DNA from 3 places in the Enterobacter sp. K510 genome. Region 1 is predicted to be linked to each of the others. Evidence: riboswitches for the same ligand, from Rfam matches in the RefSeq annotation. Region 1 holds a riboswitch; each other region holds the start of a gene.
The links. A riboswitch is a leader RNA that binds a small molecule or an ion and turns the genes downstream of it on or off. The one in region 1 is predicted to bind thiamine pyrophosphate.
Positions count from the first base shown of each region.

Region 2: it holds a riboswitch for thiamine pyrophosphate, as region 1 does, so the genes downstream of both, thiM (hydroxyethylthiazole kinase) here and thiC (phosphomethylpyrimidine synthase ThiC) in region 1, are expected to answer to the same signal.
Region 3: it holds a riboswitch for thiamine pyrophosphate, as region 1 does, so the genes downstream of both, thiB (thiamine ABC transporter substrate binding subunit) here and thiC (phosphomethylpyrimidine synthase ThiC) in region 1, are expected to answer to the same signal.

Region 1 covers NZ_JBNRLQ010000018.1:4,670-11,242, reverse strand. The annotation lists gene ACQUTD_RS21395 (molybdopterin-synthase adenylyltransferase MoeB) at 1-365, opposite strand, end outside; gene thiE (thiamine phosphate synthase) at 358-993, opposite strand; gene thiC (phosphomethylpyrimidine synthase ThiC) at 993-2,783, opposite strand; TPP riboswitch at 2,866-2,975, opposite strand; gene rsd (sigma D regulator) at 3,029-3,550, opposite strand; gene nudC (NAD(+) diphosphatase) at 3,649-4,422, shown strand; gene hemE (uroporphyrinogen decarboxylase) at 4,463-5,527, shown strand; gene nfi (deoxyribonuclease V) at 5,537-6,208, shown strand; gene ACQUTD_RS21360 (YjaG family protein) at 6,251-6,573, shown strand, end outside.
Region 2 covers NZ_JBNRLQ010000002.1:121,309-127,881, forward strand. The annotation lists gene ACQUTD_RS03095 (HalD/BesD family halogenase) at 1-572, opposite strand, end outside; gene ACQUTD_RS03100 (hypothetical protein) at 899-1,102, opposite strand; gene ACQUTD_RS03105 (hypothetical protein) at 1,311-2,759, opposite strand; TPP riboswitch at 2,998-3,094, shown strand; gene thiM (hydroxyethylthiazole kinase) at 3,130-3,918, shown strand; gene thiD (bifunctional hydroxymethylpyrimidine kinase/phosphomethylpyrimidine kinase) at 3,915-4,715, shown strand; gene ACQUTD_RS03120 (GntR family transcriptional regulator) at 4,751-5,497, shown strand; gene ACQUTD_RS03125 (PfkB family carbohydrate kinase) at 5,471-6,430, opposite strand; gene ACQUTD_RS03130 (ADP-ribosylglycohydrolase family protein) at 6,427-6,573, opposite strand, start outside.
Region 3 covers NZ_JBNRLQ010000006.1:141,484-148,056, reverse strand. The annotation lists gene thiQ (thiamine ABC transporter ATP-binding protein ThiQ) at 1-24, opposite strand, end outside; gene thiP (thiamine/thiamine pyrophosphate ABC transporter permease ThiP) at 8-1,609, opposite strand; gene thiB (thiamine ABC transporter substrate binding subunit) at 1,585-2,568, opposite strand; TPP riboswitch at 2,602-2,702, opposite strand; gene ACQUTD_RS12195 (hypothetical protein) at 3,096-3,530, shown strand; gene ACQUTD_RS12190 (DUF4142 domain-containing protein) at 3,773-4,342, shown strand; gene sgrR (HTH-type transcriptional regulator SgrR) at 4,383-6,044, opposite strand; gene ACQUTD_RS12180 (sugar efflux transporter) at 6,242-6,573, shown strand, end outside.

The DNA.
Region 1 (6,573 bases):
ACCACATCGGCACGGGCCACTTCCTGATGCAGCGCATCGCCTGCTAAACGCTGATTCAGGGCGATCAGTTCAGTGTCCGGATTGAGCTGCTGTAGGCGCTGCGCCGCGGCCTGTGATTTGGGGCGATTAATATCCTCTGTGGTGAAGAGGATTTGCCGTTGCAGATTACTGAGGTGCACCGCGTCGTCATCGGCGAGCGCCAGCGTTCCCACGCCTGCCGCCGCCAGATACAGCGCCGCCGGAGAGCCGAGCCCGCCAAGCCCGACAATCAGCACCCGGCTGGCAAGCAATTTTTGCTGCCCGTCAATGGCGATGTCTTCCAGCAGGATCTGGCGGCTGTAGCGCATGAAATCATTGTCATTCATCGCCCACCCCCGCCAGATCCAGCAACTGCCGGGTTGCCGCCTGCCAGTCATCGGCAGCGGTGATGGCGCTGACCACCGCGATGCTGCCCACGCCGGTCGCCAGTACCGCAGGCGCGCGTTCAGTGCTGATACCGCCGATGGCGACCGTCGGATAATCTTTCAGCCGGACGATATGCTGCGCCAGCTGTGCCAGCCCCTGCGGGGCAGAAGGCATCTGTTTGGTTTGCGTCGGGAAGACATGGCCGAGGGCGATATAGGACGGTTTTGCCGCCAGCGCGACGTCGATTTCCATATCGTCGTGGGTCGATACGCCAAGGCGTAAACCTGCCGCGCGGATCGCCGTCAAATCGGTGTCCTGTAAATCCTCCTGCCCGAGGTGCACGCCGTAAGCGCCATGCTTGATCGCCAGCCGCCAGTAATCGTTGATAAACAGCCGCGCCTGATAGCGGCGGCCAAGGGCGATAGCGGCGATAACATCGGCTTCCACCTCGTCATCGCGCTTATCCTTGATGCGCAGTTGCAGGGTGCGCACCCCGGCGCCGAGCAGACGCTCGATCCAGACCACGCTGTCCACCACGGGATAAAGTCCGAGCCGGAAGGGTACCGGCGGAAAATCAGGCTGGTACATTACGCCTCCTCCTGCCGGAGATAGATTTCGCCGCCCCGGGCGCGGAAGTCGTTCGATTTATCTGCCATGCCGGCGTCAACCGCCTGCTGTGCCGCAAAGTCGCGCACTTCCTGGCTGATCTTCATCGAGCAGAATTTCGGGCCGCACATCGAACAGAAGTGCGCTACTTTGCCGGACTCCTGCGGCAGCGTCTCATCGTGATAAGCGCGGGCGGTGAAGGGATCGAGCGCAAGGTTAAACTGATCTTCCCAGCGGAATTCAAAGCGCGCTTTGGACATGGCGTTATCGCGGATCTGCGCCCCCGGATGGCCTTTGGCTAAATCGGCGGCGTGAGCGGCGATCTTATAGGTGATTAATCCCTGTTTGACGTCCTCTTTGTTCGGCAGGCCAAGGTGCTCTTTTGGCGTTACGTAACAGAGCATTGCGCAGCCAAACCAGCCGATCATCGCCGCGCCAATGCCGGAGGTGAAATGGTCGTAGCCCGGCGCAATATCGGTGGTCAGCGGGCCGAGGGTGTAGAAAGGCGCTTCGTGGCAGTGCTCCAGCTGCTCGGTCATATTGCGGCGGATCATATGCATCGGCACATGGCCGGGGCCTTCAATCATCACCTGCACGTCGTACTCCCAGGCGATTTTCGTCAGCTCGCCAAGGGTGTGCAGTTCCGCAAACTGCGCCTCGTCGTTGGCGTCCTGAATGGAACCGGGACGCAGACCGTCCCCCAGCGACAGGGAAACGTCATAGGCCGCGCAGATTTCGCAGATGTCGCGGAAACGTTCGTAAAGGAAATTTTCCTGATGATGGGACAGGCACCATTTCGCCATGATCGAGCCGCCACGGGAGACGATACCCGTCAGACGTTTTGCCGTCATCGGCACATAACGCAGCAGCACACCGGCGTGAATAGTGAAGTAATCGACGCCCTGTTCCGCCTGCTCCAGCAGCGTTTCGCGGAATACTTCCCAGCTTAAGTTTTCCGCAATGCCGTTAACCTTCTCCAGCGCCTGATAAACCGGCACTGTGCCGATGGGCACCGGGCTGTTACGCAAAATCCACTCGCGGGTTTCATGGATATTACGGCCGGTGGAGAGATCCATCACGGTATCAGCCCCCCAACGCGTGGCCCACACCAGCTTTTCCACTTCCTCTTCGATGGAGGAGCTGACCGCCGAATTGCCAATATTGGCGTTTACTTTCACCAGAAAATTACGGCCAATGATCATCGGCTCGGATTCCGGATGGTTAATATTGGCGGGAATAATGGCGCGCCCGGCGGCCACTTCATCGCGTACAAATTCAGGGGTGATGTTTTCCGGCAGGCGCGCGCCAAAGCCTTCGCCAGTATGCTGCTGGCGCAGGACATCAGCGCGAATGCGCTCGCGGCCCATGTTTTCACGGATGGCGATAAATTCCATCTCCGGCGTGACAATCCCCTGGCGGGCATAGTGCAACTGGGTCACGCACTGGCCTGCCGTCGCGCCACGCGCCGCAATCCATGGACTTCGTAGCCTGGTCAGCCCCTGCCGGACGTTAATAGTAATGGCGGGATCGCCGTACGGACCGGAGGTGTCATACACGGGGATCGCTTCGTTTTCTTCAAAACGTGGCGCGTCTTTAGTGCCGCCGACTGGCGTCGGGCTGAGCTGAATTTCACGCATGGGCACGCGAATGTCCGGCTGTGAACCCTGAATATAGATGCGTCGGGAGCCGGGGAAGACAGTACCTTCCAGAGTATCGATAAAGCGCTGGGCGTGTTCGCGTTGCTGGCGACGTGTTGGTTTAGTGGCAGACATAGCTCATTCCATAAAAGTAAGGACGTGGCTTGTCAGAATGACGGATGAAGCAAGAGGGCGATCGCCGGATGCAGCGATGCCATGCAGATGAACTCTTGTTCCCTTCGCAGGTACTAACCTGATCAGGTTCCGCGGATCCCGAATTAACGGTCTCAGCCGGTACTGTCGTACGCGGCACTCCGACAAGAAATAATTTCCCGTTATACGGGAAAGCTAAAATAAATTACGTGTTACTGCCGCAGAACTCAAGCAGGACGAGCCATATCTCTCTCGTTATTGGCTACTGCCTCGTCGTTGGCGCTTTCAGAAAGGTTGAAGTCGAACGCCAGAACGATTAATTGATCTTCAAGAGTAAAGCGTTGCGCCAGCGCTTCGCCAATGCCGGACAGCGCATGCTGGAATTCAATGCAGTTGCTGTCATCAATGGCATTTTCCAGGCTGGAATCATAATAATTCATGATCTGCTGCGTGTTCGCTTCCAGCAGAGGATAGATCTGCGTGGCGGCGAAAAGTGGGCTGGTCCCTTCCATTTCGCTGATAATGCGCTCATAAATACTAAAATGACCAGCGGAAAGATAATCGACCAGGCTATGGCAAAAATCATCCAGCGCTTTTTCATCAAGTTCTGTAAAGGATTCTCTGCCAGGTTTAATGCCGACCAGATCGTAATAAGCAACAAGCAGATGCTTACGGACATGTAACCAATGGTCGACAAGTTTATTACTTCCTCCCACTCGCTCTGTCAGGCTTTGTAGCTGGTTTAGCATGATCAACTCCGTAATATTAAGATTAAAAAATACTTACCCAAAATTTGTAAAAATGATGTTACCAACATGCCAGTGTCGCTAAGGTAGTGCAACAGATTATGGAACGTGTCATCGAATTAACCGATCAGGGCTGGTGGATTGTCAGCCATGAACAAAAATTATGGCTGCCCGCTGGAGAATTACCACATGGCGAGGCAGGAAATTTCGATCTTGTGGGCCAGCGCGGTTTAACCATCGGCGAATGGCAGGGCGAGCCGGTGTGGCTGGTGCGTCAGAATCGTCGTCAGGATATGTCGTCCGTGCGGCAATTGGTGGACCAGGATGTCGGACTGTTCCAGCTCGCCGGGCGCGGCGTACAGCTGGCGGAGTTTTACCGCTCGCACCAGTTTTGCGGTTACTGCGGTCATACCATGCACACCAGTAAAAGCGAATGGGCAATGCTGTGCGGCAACTGTCGGGAACGTTACTACCCGCAAATCGCGCCGTGCATCATTGTCGCCATCCGCCGTGAAGACAAAATCCTGCTGGCCCAGCACACGCGCCATCGCAACGGCATCTATACCGTGCTGGCCGGTTTTGTGGAGGTGGGCGAGACGCTGGAGCAGGCGGTCGCCCGCGAAGTCATGGAAGAGAGCGCCATCCGCGTGAAAAATCTGCGCTACGTTACCTCGCAACCCTGGCCGTTCCCGCAATCGCTGATGACCGCCTTTATGGCCGAATATGACGGCGGTGAAATCAACATCGACCCTAACGAACTGCTGGACGCGGGCTGGTATCGCTATGATGCGCTGCCGCTGTTACCGCCGCCAGGCACAGTCGCGCGCCGTTTGATCGAGGACACCGTGGCTTTGTGTCGGGCAGAGTATGAGTGACATGTTACAATGTCGGTCTGACGCATTGAGGAACTGCAAAATGACCGAACTGAAAAACGATCGTTACCTGCGCGCGCTCCAGCGCCTGCCGGTGGATGTCACCCCGGTATGGATGATGAGACAGGCTGGCCGCTACTTGCCGGAGTACAAAGCCACCCGCGCGCAAGCCGGTGACTTTATGTCGCTGTGTAAAAATGCGGAGCTGGCGTGCGAAGTCACCCTGCAACCGCTGCGCCGTTTCCCGCTTGATGCGGCGATCCTTTTTTCGGACATTCTGACCATCCCCGATGCGATGGGTCTGGGCCTCTACTTTGAAGCCGGCGAAGGCCCGCGTTTTACCTCGCCCATCACCTGTAAAGCCGACGTCGAAAAACTGCCGGTGCCGGATCCGGAAGATGAACTGGGTTACGTGATGAACGCGGTGCGCACCATCCGCCGCGAACTGAAAGGCGAAGTGCCGCTGATTGGCTTCTCCGGCAGCCCGTGGACGCTGGCGACCTACATGGTGGAAGGCGGCAGCAGCAAAGCCTTTACGCTGATCAAAAAAATGATGTACGCCGAGCCGCTGACCTTGCATGCGCTGCTCGATAAGCTGGCGAAAAGCGTCACGCTCTATCTCAACGCGCAGATCCGCGCGGGCGCGCAGTCGGTGATGATTTTCGATACCTGGGGCGGCGTGCTGACCGGGCGCGATTATCAGCAATTCTCTCTCTATTACATGCATAAAATTGTCGATGGCCTGCTGCGTGAAAACGAAGGCCGCCGCGTGCCGGTAACGCTCTTTACCAAAGGCGGCGGTCAGTGGCTGGAAGCGATGGCGGAAACCGGCTGCGATGCGCTGGGTCTCGACTGGACTATCGATATTGCCGATGCGCGTCGTCGCGTCGGTCATAAAGTCGCGTTGCAGGGCAACATGGACCCGTCCATGCTTTATGCACAGCCTGCACGCATTGAAGAGGAAGTGGCGACTATCCTGGCTGGCTTTGGTCAGGGGGAAGGCCACGTGTTTAACCTCGGTCACGGTATCCATCAGGATGTTCCTCCGGAGCATGCAGGTGCTTTTGTGGAGGCGGTACACCGTCTTTCACAGCCCTATCATCAATAAGGAGCAGGTATGGATCTGGCGTCATTACGCGCACAACAACTGGAACTGGCTTCCTCGGTATGCCGGGAAGATCGTTTTATTACCGATCCGCCGAGACTGATCGGCGGGGCAGATGTGGGATTTGAGCAGGGCGGAGAAGTAACACGCGCGGCGATGGTACTGCTGACGTATCCGGAACTTGAACTGGTTGAATATCAGATCGCGCGTATCGCCACTACCATGCCCTATATTCCTGGTTTCCTCTCGTTTCGTGAATATCCTGCGCTGCTGGCGGCGTGGGATATGCTGTCGCAAAAACCCGATCTGCTGTTCGTCGACGGGCATGGCATTTCGCATCCACGTCGTCTGGGCGTGGCCAGTCATTTTGGCCTGCTGGTGGATGTGCCGACCATCGGCGTGGCGAAAAAACGCCTGTGCGGTAAGTTTGAGCCGCTGTCTGACGAGCCAGGCGCGCTGGCGCCGCTGCGTGATAAGGGTGAGGATCTGGCGTGGGTATGGCGCAGCAAAGCGCGCTGTAACCCGCTGTTTATCGCCACCGGCCATCGGGTCAGTCAGGACACTGCGCTGGCCTGGGTGCAGCGCTGTACCAAAGGCTACCGTTTACCGGAGCCGACGCGTTGGGCGGATGCCGTTGCCTCGCGTCGTCCGGCCTTTGTGCGCTGGCAGGAAATTCACCCCTGATTCAGGTACACTGCGGCTAATTTCCGATATTGAGAATTCATCATGTTACAAAACCCGATTCACCTGCGGCTGGAGAAGCTGGAAAGCTGGCAGCACGTCACTTTCATGGCCTGCCTTTGCGAGCGCATGTACCCGAACTACGCCATGTTCTGCCAGCAAACCGGCTTTGGCGATGCACAGCTCTATCGCCGTATGGTCGATCTCGTCTGGGAAACGCTGACCGTTAAAGACGCGAAGATCAATTTCGACAGCCAGCTGGAAAAGCTGGAGGAAGCGATCCCGTCGGCGGATGATTACGATATGTATGGCGTTTACCCGGCCATCGATGCCTGTGTGGCATTGAGTGAAATGCTGCATTCGCTGTT
Region 2 (6,573 bases), on a different contig from region 1:
GAGACATGGCGGCTACGTATGGTGTTTTCCGTCAGCACATCTTTTATCCATTCCCGGGTGGCGGTTTTTTTCCAGGGGACACGGGGAATAAACTCCACGCGCGCGCCGGCGAATACATCCGGCTCGTCGATCACCCAGACTAAGGCGTAGGAGTAGTCATCCCAGTGCCAGCCGTGGGTGTCGCCGGTTTTGTTTTGTGAATTAATAATGAATTCTTCCGGGGCGTAAGGCACCCGATAAAGCGTTTCGCCGGTAATGCGGCTGAAAAAATTGAGAATGCTTGGGCTGTCAAAAAACGCGGGAATATATTCCCCCTGTTCGCGGATGACATTCCGTCCAACGCTGTCGTAAGCGCGCGGCGTATTGCCGCTCTGGGCAATTATCACTTCACGCCGTAATGCTTCTTCACTCAACAGGCGGCGCGCTTCCGTTTCCATCCCTTCACGAACGTCATGCGGCAGCAAATCATCTATCACCACCATCAGATCTTCCTGGTAATCGCTTTTAAGGTAATTCACCAGCGATACCGGAAACTGACGTATATGATTTTCAATTTTTTCTTCGATACTCACGGTTCTCTCCTGCCCAAAAGTTAATGCGTCTGTAGTCGAACTTCATTTTGCATGGCAGGCAGAATATCTCTTGTATGAGATTTCAGGATTTGATTAAAAAATGAGCTAACCGGATGCGGAACGCTTAGTCAGGTAAGTAAATATTAAATTTAAGTGTTTGATAAACATCTACATTAATCATGCTGGCGTGTAAGAGAGGGTGACAAAGTGAGAAATTTTCACTTCGCATTAAGTAAGTTTAATCGGCGGGGCGTGGGCATAAGTAAAACTTTTGCGGCAAGCTGTCACTGCCGCCCGTTGTGCAGAATGGGCGGCAGTGACGTTAATTATTTATTACTGATTTTCTGAGTCCCCTCGCTTTTACTTTTCTTGTTTTGTGCCTTTGTTTTATTTATGTCACATGTACCATTAGCTTCAGTAACTTGTGTGCAGCCTGATTTTTCAAGTTGCTTACGAAAGCTGGCATTTATGGCATAGGCATTAGAAGTGACTAATCCAGTTATGATTGCTATCATCATTAACTTTTTCATTATTGCTATCGCTTATTTTATAAATATCACATGAGTCGGTAAATATTTTTATATACTCCATGCCGCCTGTAAAACCAATGACAAAACAGGACAGATAGAGCAGGGCGCTACATAAAATGTATTTGAGCATTTTTTATATTGAGCAGGTTGATTATTATGAATCAACCCGGTAATTTGCTGTATTCTTATCAAATACAGACTAAGGTTATTAATGAAAATGCGAATGGCCGCCGAAGCCTTCTGATCGGCTATTATCATGACCATAGCCATGTCCGCCAAAGGCATGGGAATGGGCATTATCTGCACCGCGACCATTAGACTCGCCTTTCCGTGCGCCATTGTTACCGTGATTAGCCCCGTTATATTGGGTGCGAACCAGTACCGGCATATGTGGCACGCTAATTTGCGCCTGAGGATCGACCTTAGCAATAGCGCCCGCCGTTGTGGTGAAGGTTTTGCCTTCGACAGTGACGTTAACCTGTGTATCTGGTTTCAGGCTGTTAACGCTGACATTAATGCTGTCAACCTGCTCAGGTGTGGCGACTGCAGGAGACTGCATAATACCTTTCACCATGGCGGGAGCGGTCACAGAAGGTTGATAAGTGCCCGGTCGGCGAGAAGCACCGCTATAGCTGATTGCCTGCGCGGGTGCAGAATAGGTAGCTACAGGCGTTAGCGTGCCCGGCGCCTGTAAATTGGCAACAGGCACTTTTTGATAAAGCTGTGCCGGAATAGCGCCAGGCACGCGCTGCGGCGTGAGTTGCGTGGGCACAGCGTTGGTAAGTTGCGGTGTTTTCTGTGCAATGGCCGCAGGCGTAAGATTCAGCACAGGCGTACGTTGTTCAACCGCTTTCGGAGTCAGCTGCAAACCGGGCACGCGCTGCGGCGTGAGCTGCGTGGGCACAGCGTTGGTGAGTTGCGGTGTTTTCTGCGCAATGGCTGCAGGCGTAAGATTCAGCACAGGCGTACGTTGTTCAACCGCTTTCGGAGTCAGCTGCAAAGCGGGCACGCGCTGCGGCGTGAGCTGCGTGGGCACAGCGTTGGTGAGTTGCGGTGTTTTCTGTGCAATGGCTGCAGGCGTGAGATTCAGCACAGGCGTACGTTGTTCAACCGCTTTCGGAGTCAGCTGCAAAGCGGGCACGCGCTGTGGCGTGAGCTGTGTGGGCACAGCGTTGGTAAGTTGCGGTGTTTTCTGCGCAATGGCTGCAGGCGTAAGATTCAGCACAGGCGTACGTTGTTCAACCGCTTTCGGAGTCAGCTGCAAACCGGGCACGCGCTGCGGCGTTGCCTGCGGAACGCCATCTGTTTTCACAGAGGGTATGGCGTCCGGAATATGATTATTGCGATCGTCTGCCGTTGGCGCGAAGGTGCCGGGGCGGGTTGAGTATCCGGAGTACGCGTTAAAACCATAGCTGGCTGCGGTTGGTGCAGACTGCGTCGTGCTCCCCATGTGCGAGTTATCCATTGAACCATTTTCAGCTTGCTTAACCGCGTTGTACGCATCATGTACACGGCTTGCTGTTGCATCATTATGGTTATTGGCTTGATCCTGCATGGCGCTTGAAAGGCGATTGTTCATAATGGAAACGCTTTCATTTGCCGCTGCGTTAAAGGCAATTGCCGCTAATACGACCGCGGCGAGAGTAGAGATTTTCATATTGATTGACTTCGTGAATAGTAAAGATTGTATCTATAAAAGAGACGCATTAGTTCAGCGCCGTTACTATCCTCCTGTCAAGATTTGTAAATGTTGATCCAGATCACACTAAGCACGAATACCTTAAGCAGGCTAATAGCCGGACGGCAGAAACTTTATGAAATTCCTTGTGCCCGATAACAGCCCGCGGCTACACTAAATTCTGTTGCAGTGTTAACTGTAAATAATTGATTTTGATTCAAATGACTCGGGGTGCCCTTCTGCGTGAAGGCTGAGAAATACCCGTACCACCTGATCTGGATAATGCCAGCGTAGGGAAGTCAGATGCCTCTGCCGGCGTCCCTTCTTCGCAGTCTGGCAGGAGCAAAAAATGCAACCTGACCTGCTAAATCCGGCGCATATCGCCACTCTGTTACAACACTTCCGCCGCCATTCCCCCCTTGTCCACTGTATGACTAACGACGTGGTGCAGAGCTTTACCGCTAACGTTTTGCTGGCGCTCGGCGCGTCCCCGGCGATGGTAATCGAGCCGGAAGAGGCCGTGCAGTTCAGCGCTATCGCCGATGCGCTGCTGGTTAACGTTGGCACCCTGACGGCAGATCGCGCCGGAGCCATGCACGCGGCCATTAACAGCGCCCGCGAGGCGGGAAAACCCTGGACGCTCGATCCCGTGGCGGTTGGCGGCCTGACGTTCCGCACCGATTTTTGCCGGGAACTGCTGATCCTGCGCCCGGCGGCTATTCGCGGCAATGCGTCGGAGATCCTCGCGCTGGCGGGCATGCAGGCGGGCGGTCGCGGCGTCGATACCACAGATACCATTCACGCGGCGCTGCCTGCCGCCGTGGCGCTGGCACGGCAGAGCGGGGCGGTGGTGGCGGTGAGCGGGGAGGTGGATCACATCACCGACGGCAAGCGTGTGCTCGCGGTGCCGGGGGGCGATCCTTTGATGACGCGGGTGGTCGGCACCGGTTGCGCGCTCTCGGCGGTGGTGGCTGCCAGCTGTGCGCTGCCGGGGGATCGCCTGACTAATGTGGCGGCGGCCTGCGGCATTATGGCGCAGGCGGGCAGCCGTGCCGTCGCTGCCAGTCAGGGGCCGGGGTCGTTTATCCCGGCGTTTCTCGATGCGCTGTATCGTCTGGACGGGGAGGCGCTGGCATGAAACGTATCAATGCCCTGACCATTGCAGGTACCGATCCCAGTGGCGGCGCGGGTATCCAGGCAGATCTGAAAACCTTCTCGGCGCTGGGCGCCTATGGCTGTTCAGTTATTACCGCGCTGGTGGCGCAGAATACCCGCGGCGTGCAGTCGGTGTACCGCATCGAACCGGAGTTTGTCGCCGCACAGCTGGACTCGGTGTTCAGCGATGTCCGTATCGACACCACCAAAATCGGTATGCTTGCCGAAACTGACATTGTCGAAGCCGTGGCGGAGCGGCTGCGGCGTTATCAGGTGCAGAATGTGGTGCTGGACACGGTAATGCTCGCCAAAAGCGGCGATGCGCTGCTCTCCCCCGGTGCCGTTGACGCCCTGCGTCGGCATCTGTTGCCGCAGGTGTCGCTGATCACGCCCAACCTGCCGGAAGCCGCCGCGCTGCTGGACGCCCCTCACGCCCGCAACGAGCAGGAGATGCACGAGCAGGGCCGCGCGTTGCTGGCGCTCGGCTGTGAAGCGGTGCTGATGAAAGGTGGTCATCTGGAGGATGCCGAAAGCCCGGACTGGCTGTTTACCCGCGACGGGGCGACGCGTTTTACCGCACCGCGTATTCACACCAAAAATACTCACGGCACCGGCTGTACCCTGTCGGCGGCGCTGGCGGCGCTGCGCCCGCGCCATACAGACTGGGCGACCACGGTGGAGCATGCCAAAGGCTGGCTCAGCGCCGCGCTGGCGCAGGCCGACACGCTGGAAGTGGGGGAGGGGATCGGGCCGGTGCATCATTTCCATGAGTGGTGGTAGTATAACCACCGGACTTTTTTGCCAGGATACCCGAAATGGAACAAGCGCATATCCAGTTAATCGAACAACTGAAAGAGCGGATTGCCGCCGCGGACAACATGCCGTTGTACCTGAAGTTTGCCGGGACGGTGAAAGACGCCGTGCGGAGCGGGCTGCTGGCCCACGGCAATATTCTGCCGGGCGAGCGCGATTTCAGCGGATTAACGGGGATTTCGCGCATTACCGTGCGCAAGGCGATGCAGATGCTGGAGGATGAAGGCGTGGTCACGCGTTCACGTGGCTACGGCACGCAAATCAACAACATCTTCGAATATTCACTGAAAGAAGCGCGGGGATTTTCCCAGCAGGTGGTGCTGCGCGGTAAGAAGCCGGATACCCTGTGGGTGAACAAACGCATTGTTCCCTGCCCGGCGGAGGTGGCGGAAAAACTCGCCATCGACACCGATTCCGACGTGTTTCTGCTTAAGCGCATTCGCTATGTGGATGAGGACGCCGTGTCCATTGAAGAATCCTGGGTGCCCGCGCCGCTCATCAAGGATGTGGATGCCATTGGCGTTTCGCTGTATGACTATTTCCGCAGCCAGCGCATCTATCCCCAGCGCACAAAATCGCGGGTCAGCGCCCGGATGCCGGACGCTGAATTTCAGACGCATATTCAGCTGGAAAACATGGTGCCGGTTCTGGTGATAAGCCAGGTGGCGCTTGATCAACAAAACCGGCCCATTGAGTACAGTATCAGTACCTGTCGCAGCGATTTATACGTCTTTGTATGCGAGGAGTAATTCCTCACGCGTCGGCGCACAGTCGCCGCCGCGCTTGCTGACCACCATCGCCGCAATGGCGTTGCCCAGGCAGACTGAATCCGCCAGCGACAGGCCGGAGGATAACCCCGCCAGTACGCCGCCCGCATGGCTGTCCCCTGCGCCTATGGTGTCCACCATGGTAGCCGGGAAGGGCGGTACGAAGCCCTGCTCATCGCCATCATAGTACCAGGCCCCGTCGCGATCGTGACGAATAATCAGCGGCGCGCCGTACGCTTTCTGCCACGCCGGGCCTAAAAGTTCCGGCTCCACGTCCAGCAGCTGCGCGGCGATCTCTGATTCGCGGCGGTTTAAGGTGACGATCGGTTTCAGCGCCAGGATACGCGCCAGCAACGCCGGATCAATGTCTTCAATACGCGGACCGAAATCGATATAGGGCGTCACGTCGTGCAGCGTTTCCAGCCAGTTGACCAGCACTTCGCCGCAGGCGGCGGAGAGCTGATAACCCGACAGTGAAATCAGGCTGCCCGGCGGCACGGTAAGCGGATCCAGCCATGCCTTCGCCCAGCGGGTTTCGACGCCGGAAAAGGTCATAAAGGTGCGCTCGCCGTCCGGCTCCACCAGCGCCAGACACCAGCCGTTATCCCCTTCATCCACGTTCAGCACGCTTTCAATGCCGTGGGAATTGAGCGCGTTGCTGACCATGTCTGCCCAGATGCCGTGTCCTACCGGCAGCACGTTTTGCGCGCGCATGCCCAGACGATGCAGGGCGACAGCAATATTCAGCGCGCAGCCGCCGATATTGACGCTTTGCTGTTTCAGTTCAATGTCGCAGCCGCGAAATGGCAGCGCATAGGCGCTGGCGATAACGTCGATCACCGCGCCCCCTAACACCGTCACCGGACGCCGGGTTTCAAGCCGGTGCAGAAGGCTGACGAGATAGCCTGGTTTCATGCTTCCTCCCGCTCCTGACGATAAGCCAGGAGCTTTTCACTGTAATGCGAAAAATCGAGCTGATTGACGTCATCCAGTTGCTGCTTAAAGGCGGCATTGATGGCGGAAACTCCGTGCAGCGCGCCGCAGATGGCGGTAGCCAT
Region 3 (6,573 bases), on a different contig from region 1:
GGTGGTATCAGTCAGTTTTAGCATGGCGACCCGGAAGTTTTTCAATCACGGTGAACAGGATAAAGCACAGCGCCAGCAGCAGCAGCGCCGTTACGGCCCCGTCCTGGCTGCGATAAGAGCCTATTTGCTGATAAAGGTAAAACGGCAGCGTGCGGAAATCGTCATTGCCGAACAGCGCCACGACGCCAAAATCGCCGATCGACAGCACACAGGCAAACGCCAGCGCCTGCGCCAGCGGACGTTTCAGCGCGCGCAGCTCCACCACGCGCAGCCGTTGCAGCCCTGCCATGCCGAGAGACTGGCACAGCAGCGTATAACGGGCGGCGACATCGCGCATCGGGTTTTCCAGCACTTTCAGCGCGTAGGGGATGGCCATCAGCGCGTTAGTAAAAATCACAATGCCGTCGGCAGAGTCCGGCAGGCCGGTGGCGTTGTTAAGCAGTAAAAAGAAGCCGGTCGCCAGCACGATGCCGGGCATTGCGAGGATCAACATGCCGGACAGCTCCAGCGCCTGCCCGGCGAAGGGTTGCTGGCGGGCGCGCAGTTCGCGGCTGCTCCACAGCAGCATCATGGTCAGGATCACACACAGCACCCCGGCGCACAGTGCGATGCGCAGCGAGGTCCAGGTCGCCTGCCACAGCACCGGCTGCGCCAGCACATCCAACAGGCTACGATTCAGCCCTTCGACCATCACGGCAATCAGCGGCGGCAGCAACAGCAACAGGGCCAGAACAATCAGCGTGCCATCGGCGAGGCGGCGCAACAGGCTGTCCTGCGGATCGCGCCAGCCGGTGAGGTGATTTGTGCCGACGGCAATGGCTTTGCTCAGCCGCTGGCTTAACAGCACCAGGCCGAGGCAGCAGATCATCTGCACCAGCGCCAGCAGCGCCGCACGGCCTGGTTCAAAGTCGTAACTCAGCGCCTGATAAATCGCCAGCTCAATGGTGGTGGCCTGCGGACCGCCACCCAGCGACAGCACCGTGGCAAAGCTGGCGAAACAGAGCATAAAGATCAGCGCCGCCACCGGCGGAATTTGCCGCCGCAGCCAGGGCCATTCAACAAAGCGGAAAAACGCCCAGCCGCGCATCCCGAGCTGGGCGGCAAGCTGGCGCTGCTCGCCGGGGATCTGCTCCAGTGCCTGTAACAGCAGGCGAGTCGCCATCGGCAGGTTAAAGAAGACGTGGGCCAGCAGGATCCCCTGCAGGCCGTAAGGCGAAAACGTCCAGTGCGATCCGAAAATCTGCGCCAGCCAGCCCTGACGACCATAGACGCTGAGAATGCCGAACACCGCCACCAGCACCGGCAAAATCAGCGTCATGGCGCACAGGCGTAACAGCATTTGCCGCCCAGGAAAGCGGCGGCGGTACAGGGCACGGGAAAGAAAGATTGCCGGGGCTACCGACAGCAGGGCGGACAAAAACGCCTGCCAGAACGAGAAGCGCACCACGTGCCACAGGTAGCTGTCCTGCAACAGCGCGGCAACGTCCGTTACTGGCGCATTCATCCACAGCGCAAAAAAAGCCGCCAGCGCCACCGCCACCATCAGCGTGGCTGCGGCGGCACCGGGCAGCAGCCAGCCAGGGATTAACGGCTGACGGCGCGTTGCCATGCACTGATCCAGTCGGCACGCTTCGCGGCAACATCCTGCGGGGAGTATTCCAGCGTGGTGGCCGGTTTCACCAGTTGGTCAAAGCCCGCGGGCAGCGCCACGCTGGTCACCGGATACATCCAGTTGCCGGTGGCGATGGTGTTCTGGAACGCCGGGGTCACCATAAATTTCAGGAACTTCTCTGCCAGCTCCGGCTGCTTGCTGGCGGCGGTGCGGGCGGCAACTTCCACCTGCAAATAGTGCCCTTCGCTGAAGCCCGCGGCGGCGTAGTTGTCTTTTTTCTCTTCGATGGCGTGATACGCCGGGGAGGTGGTGTAGCTCAGCACCAGGTCGCTTTCGCCTTTCAGGAACAGGCCGTAAGCCTCGCTCCAGCCTTTGGTGACGGTGACGGTTTTCGCGGCGAGTTTTTGCCAGGCGTCCGGCGTCTTATCGCCATAGACTTTTTGCATCCACAGCAGCAGGCCGAGGCCTGGCGTGCTGGTACGCGGGTCCTGGTAAATCACACGCCATTTCTGGTCGCTTTCCACCAGTTCTTTCAGGCTTTTCGGCGGATTTTTCAGTTTGTTTTTGTCATAAACGAAGGCGAAATAGCCGTAATCGAACGGCACAAAGGTGTCGTTTTTCCAGCCGCCCGGCACGTTCACTGCATCATTCGGGATGCCGCTTTTCGCAAACAGTTTAGTTTGCGTGGCCGCTTCCAGCAGGTTGTTATCCAGCCCCAGTACCACGTCGGCTTTGCTGTTTTTGCCTTCCATGCGCAGACGGTTGAGCAGCGAGACGCCATCTTCCAGCGCCACCAGCTTCAGCTCGCAGTTACAGTCCGCTTCAAAGGCTTTTTTAACTTTCGGGCCAGGGCCCCAGTCAGCGGCAAAGGAGTCGTAGGTGTAAACGGTAAGAACGGGTTTAGCAAAGGCGGGCGCGGCAATCAGCAGCAGGAACGGCAGACATTTTTTTAACACTTTGCACCTCAATAAAAGAGAGTGGCAAAGGACTTGAGCGGTAGCCTCAAATCCCTTCGCCGGCGTTATCCGGATCAGGTTCGACGGGTATTTTCTCAGCACACGCGTTTCGCGCAGCACCCCGTTGAGCACGGCGCTAGTGTAATGATTTTGTTGCCGGGCAGCAATGAGGGATGGTTGGGGGTATGAGGTGGGGTGACTGTTTTTGATATGTATTTACGAGCCTTCTCGCAAACCGTACTGCCAAATCCGCTTGCCGTTGATCGCGTCTGACAGTAGCATCTTCCCGCGCCTGCAAAATCAGGTGCCGGGATTGGTCTCCTGCATATCATACCTGCGACATATGACGCGTAAGCGTCTTTCTTATGTCGTGCGTTTGGCTACATCTCTATGGTGGGCTGGACGGGGGCGCTGCAAGGCGCGCCGGTGTCGGTATGGCCGGTAAGACCAACTCCGTTCAGTCCGCCACCCGTAAGATTGGTCTCTTCAGTGGCGGAATATACATTCACATACCGGAGGCTGCCCTTATGGCTACGACCCTCAACCAGACTCACCCGTTACTTACCGTTCCCTTCACCGCAGACACTGATTTCACCGTGCTGGCGGATCACTGCGAGCATTTTGCCGAAACGCTGATCGAAAGCGACGATCCGGCGCTGCGCCTCGCGATGTGCGGGCGTCTGAACGCCTGCCTGATGCTGCTGCAACCCACATTGAATGACGTCATTCCACCGCATCTGATCCCTCAATTCACGGTGGATACCCTGCCTGCGGAACCGCCGTGTTTCGAACCGGAATCTGATCTGATTTGTGAATACTGCCTGGCGTTAACGCGCCTGTTGAACAGCCAGTCGCTGCCGCCGGATATGGAGAAAACCCTGACCGGGTTGCTGTGTGAACTGGTGTGGTATTTCACCGATATTATGAAAGCGCCGCGCTGGGTGAAAGGGACAGACGCGTAGCCAGCCGCAACATCTTGCCGGGTGACACCTGTAGGCCCGGCAAGCCTGCGCCGCCGGGCAGGCTGCATCCTTCCCACACCTTTACGCCCGCCATTTCCTGCTGCCCTTTGTAAGATCTCTAACTAAAACTGCTGTCTCTGAGCGTTCAACTATACTGAGTAGTGCCGTTGTCATTTACGCAGGAGACTACGTGCAGATAATTACCTCATATTTACCTTACCGATGACCATCTGGAGAATAACATGCAAAAGAGCAAAACCTTGAAAGGACTGCTGGCCGTATCGGCAGTGGCTGCGATGTTCACCACGCTCGGCGTGCAAGCCCAGACACAGTCCAGCACTGCAACGAGTGACGCCACCAGCCAGACCGCATCGGGCGCTAAGCTCAGTTCCGGGGACGAAAAAGCGGTGAAGGATATGGCGCAGGCCAATATCAATGAAATCGCCGCCGCCAAGATTGCGCTGAGCAAAGCGCAAAGCAGCGACGTGAAAGCCTTCGCGCAGAAGATGGTCGACGATCATGGTGCGGCTCTGACCAAAGTCCAGACAGTCGCTCAGCAAAAAGGCGTCACGCTGCCGACGGAGCCGGATGCTGAGCATAAGGCTATGGCAGCGAAGCTGGAAAAAGCGAGCGGTGATGACTTTGACAAAATGTATATGGAAAACGCCGGTACTAAAGACCACAAGATGGTGCTGACGAAACTGCAAAGCGATGCGAAGATGATCAAAGATCCGGATGTGAAGGCGCTGGCTGACGCACATACGCCGGTCGTTGAGCAGCATCTGAAATCAGCCGAGCAGATGACTAAGTAAGCTGGTCGTTCGGTGGGCACAGGGCCCACCGACTTTTCCCTTATGGCTCCGGCGGCGCAAACCACGCCGATTTAAAGTCAAACCACCCCAGCGTATTCATGCGCAGGCCGCGCATACTGCGCTGACCGTTGATGGTCAGCCAGTGATGGATCAGCGGCACTATCGCGCGGTTCGCCATCAGCTGCTGGCACCAGTTCGCCAGATTCATTTCGCCTGCGCGCCAGTGCGCGGCATCCTGTTGCCAGTCGCGGGGAATGCACCGCTGGAGTAGCGGCACTTCGTATAAATGCGTGAACAGCGAAAAATCGAGCGGCAGCGTGAAGTTGGCGCTGTTCAGCCAGATATCGCTGGTCACTTCGCCGCTGTGCCACTCCTCGTACTCCACCTCCTGGATCTCCAGCCGCACATGGTGCTGTGCCAGCAGGGCGATCATCGAGCGGGCGATGACTTTGTGCTCCTGATGTTCCCGATAATAAGTAAGGGTGAGGGATTCCAGACCGGCGGGTTTTTCGATTTCACTGCCGCCGGGTCGCGCATGGTGCCAGCGCGGCAGCAGACCGTACGCCGGAAACCAGAAGCGCTGATAGTGCTCGTCGCCGTGATACAGCAGGCTGGCAGGGGAGAGCACATGGCTGATCCAGTCCCGCACCGCCGCATTGTTGCCCCTGGGCGTGCGGGCATCAAACAGCAGGTAATAGCAGCCCTCTTCAAGACGACTCTCGACGGCTTTTTCGCCCTCGCCGGGGCCTTCCAGCGTCAGGCCACCGCTGGGATCGTCGCTCACTTCCGGCAGCACCCAGACGTTCACTTCGTCAATCAACGCGCGAAAGCCAAAGTAGTCGTCAAAAGCCTGGATCTTCAGCTGGCTGCTGTTGTTACGGGTGACGGCATAGGGGCCGGTGCCGACCGGCAGGCTGGCGAAGTTGCTCATCGACTCCCATTCGTGGGGCAGGATCATCGACTGCACATGGCCCAGCAGCCAGGGCAGCCAGCTGTCCGGCTCAGAGAGGTGAATGTCCAGCGTCCAGGGCGTGGGAGAGACGATCTGCATGATGTGCGAATAGAGCGGAAAGGCGTTGATACGCTCAAGGGAGGTGATGACGTCGCGCATCTCCAGTTCGCGCCCGTGGTGAAAATGGATGCCGGGCCGCAGATAAAATCGCCAGTGCAGCGGCGAAAGCTGTTGCCAGTGATGGGCGATATCCGCTTCCAGTTCCCCGTTTTCCTCATTTACCCGCGTCAGGGCGCTGAAGATCTGGCGGGCGATATGGGTTTCAGAGCGTCTTAACGCGGTGCCGGGCAGCAGATTACGCAGCGGGCGGTAATAGAGCACGCGTAGAATGTGGCGGCCCTGGCGAAAACTGCGTCCCAGATGCGACACCAGCATCTGCCGCACGGCGGTTTTGTCGCCCACTAGTTGCACCAGCTGATCGATGCGATCCTGCTCCAGCAGATCCTCCGCACGCTGCTGTTGCAGCGCCAGTCCGGTATAAAGAAAGGTGAGGCGTGAGCGCTTACCACGCCCGGCTTCCGCTTCCCATGTCAGCCAGCCGCGCGCCTGCATGGTATTGAGCAGGGTACGCATATGACGACGCGAACAGCTCAGCAGCTCCGCCAGTTCACTCAGCGTGGTTTCCTGAGACGCGCCGTCGCAACACTGCCACAGGCGGATGAATTGTTGTTGCAGACGGCCCGACGACATAAAAGGGGAACTCCTGACGAAAACTCATCAATTTATTAATCCCTATATTAAGCCAATACTGAACGTCGATGGAAGCGGGGAGGGCTGCTACAGCATTCGCTTCCACCATGTGTGACTGAGTATTGGTGCTTATCGCCACGCCAGCAGGTATCATCTGCTGGCTTTTTTCATTGTTTGCGCGCGCAAAAGGACGAATTATGCTGTGGCTTATGACGATGGGCAGACGTCTGAACGGGGTCTATGCCGCGTTTATGATCGTTGCCTTTATGATGGGGATCGCCGGCGCATTGCAGGCGCCGACGCTCAGTCTGTTTCTCAGCCGTGAGGTGGGCGCGCAACCCTTCTGGGTGGGCCTGTTTTATACCGTCAACGCCATCGCCGGGATCCTGGTGAGCCTGTGGCTGGCGAAACGATCCGACAGCCGGGGCGATCGCCGCAAACTGATCATGCTCTGCTGCGCCATGGCCATCGGCAATGCGCTATTGTTTGCCTTCAACCGCCACTATCTGACGCTCATTACCTGCGGCGT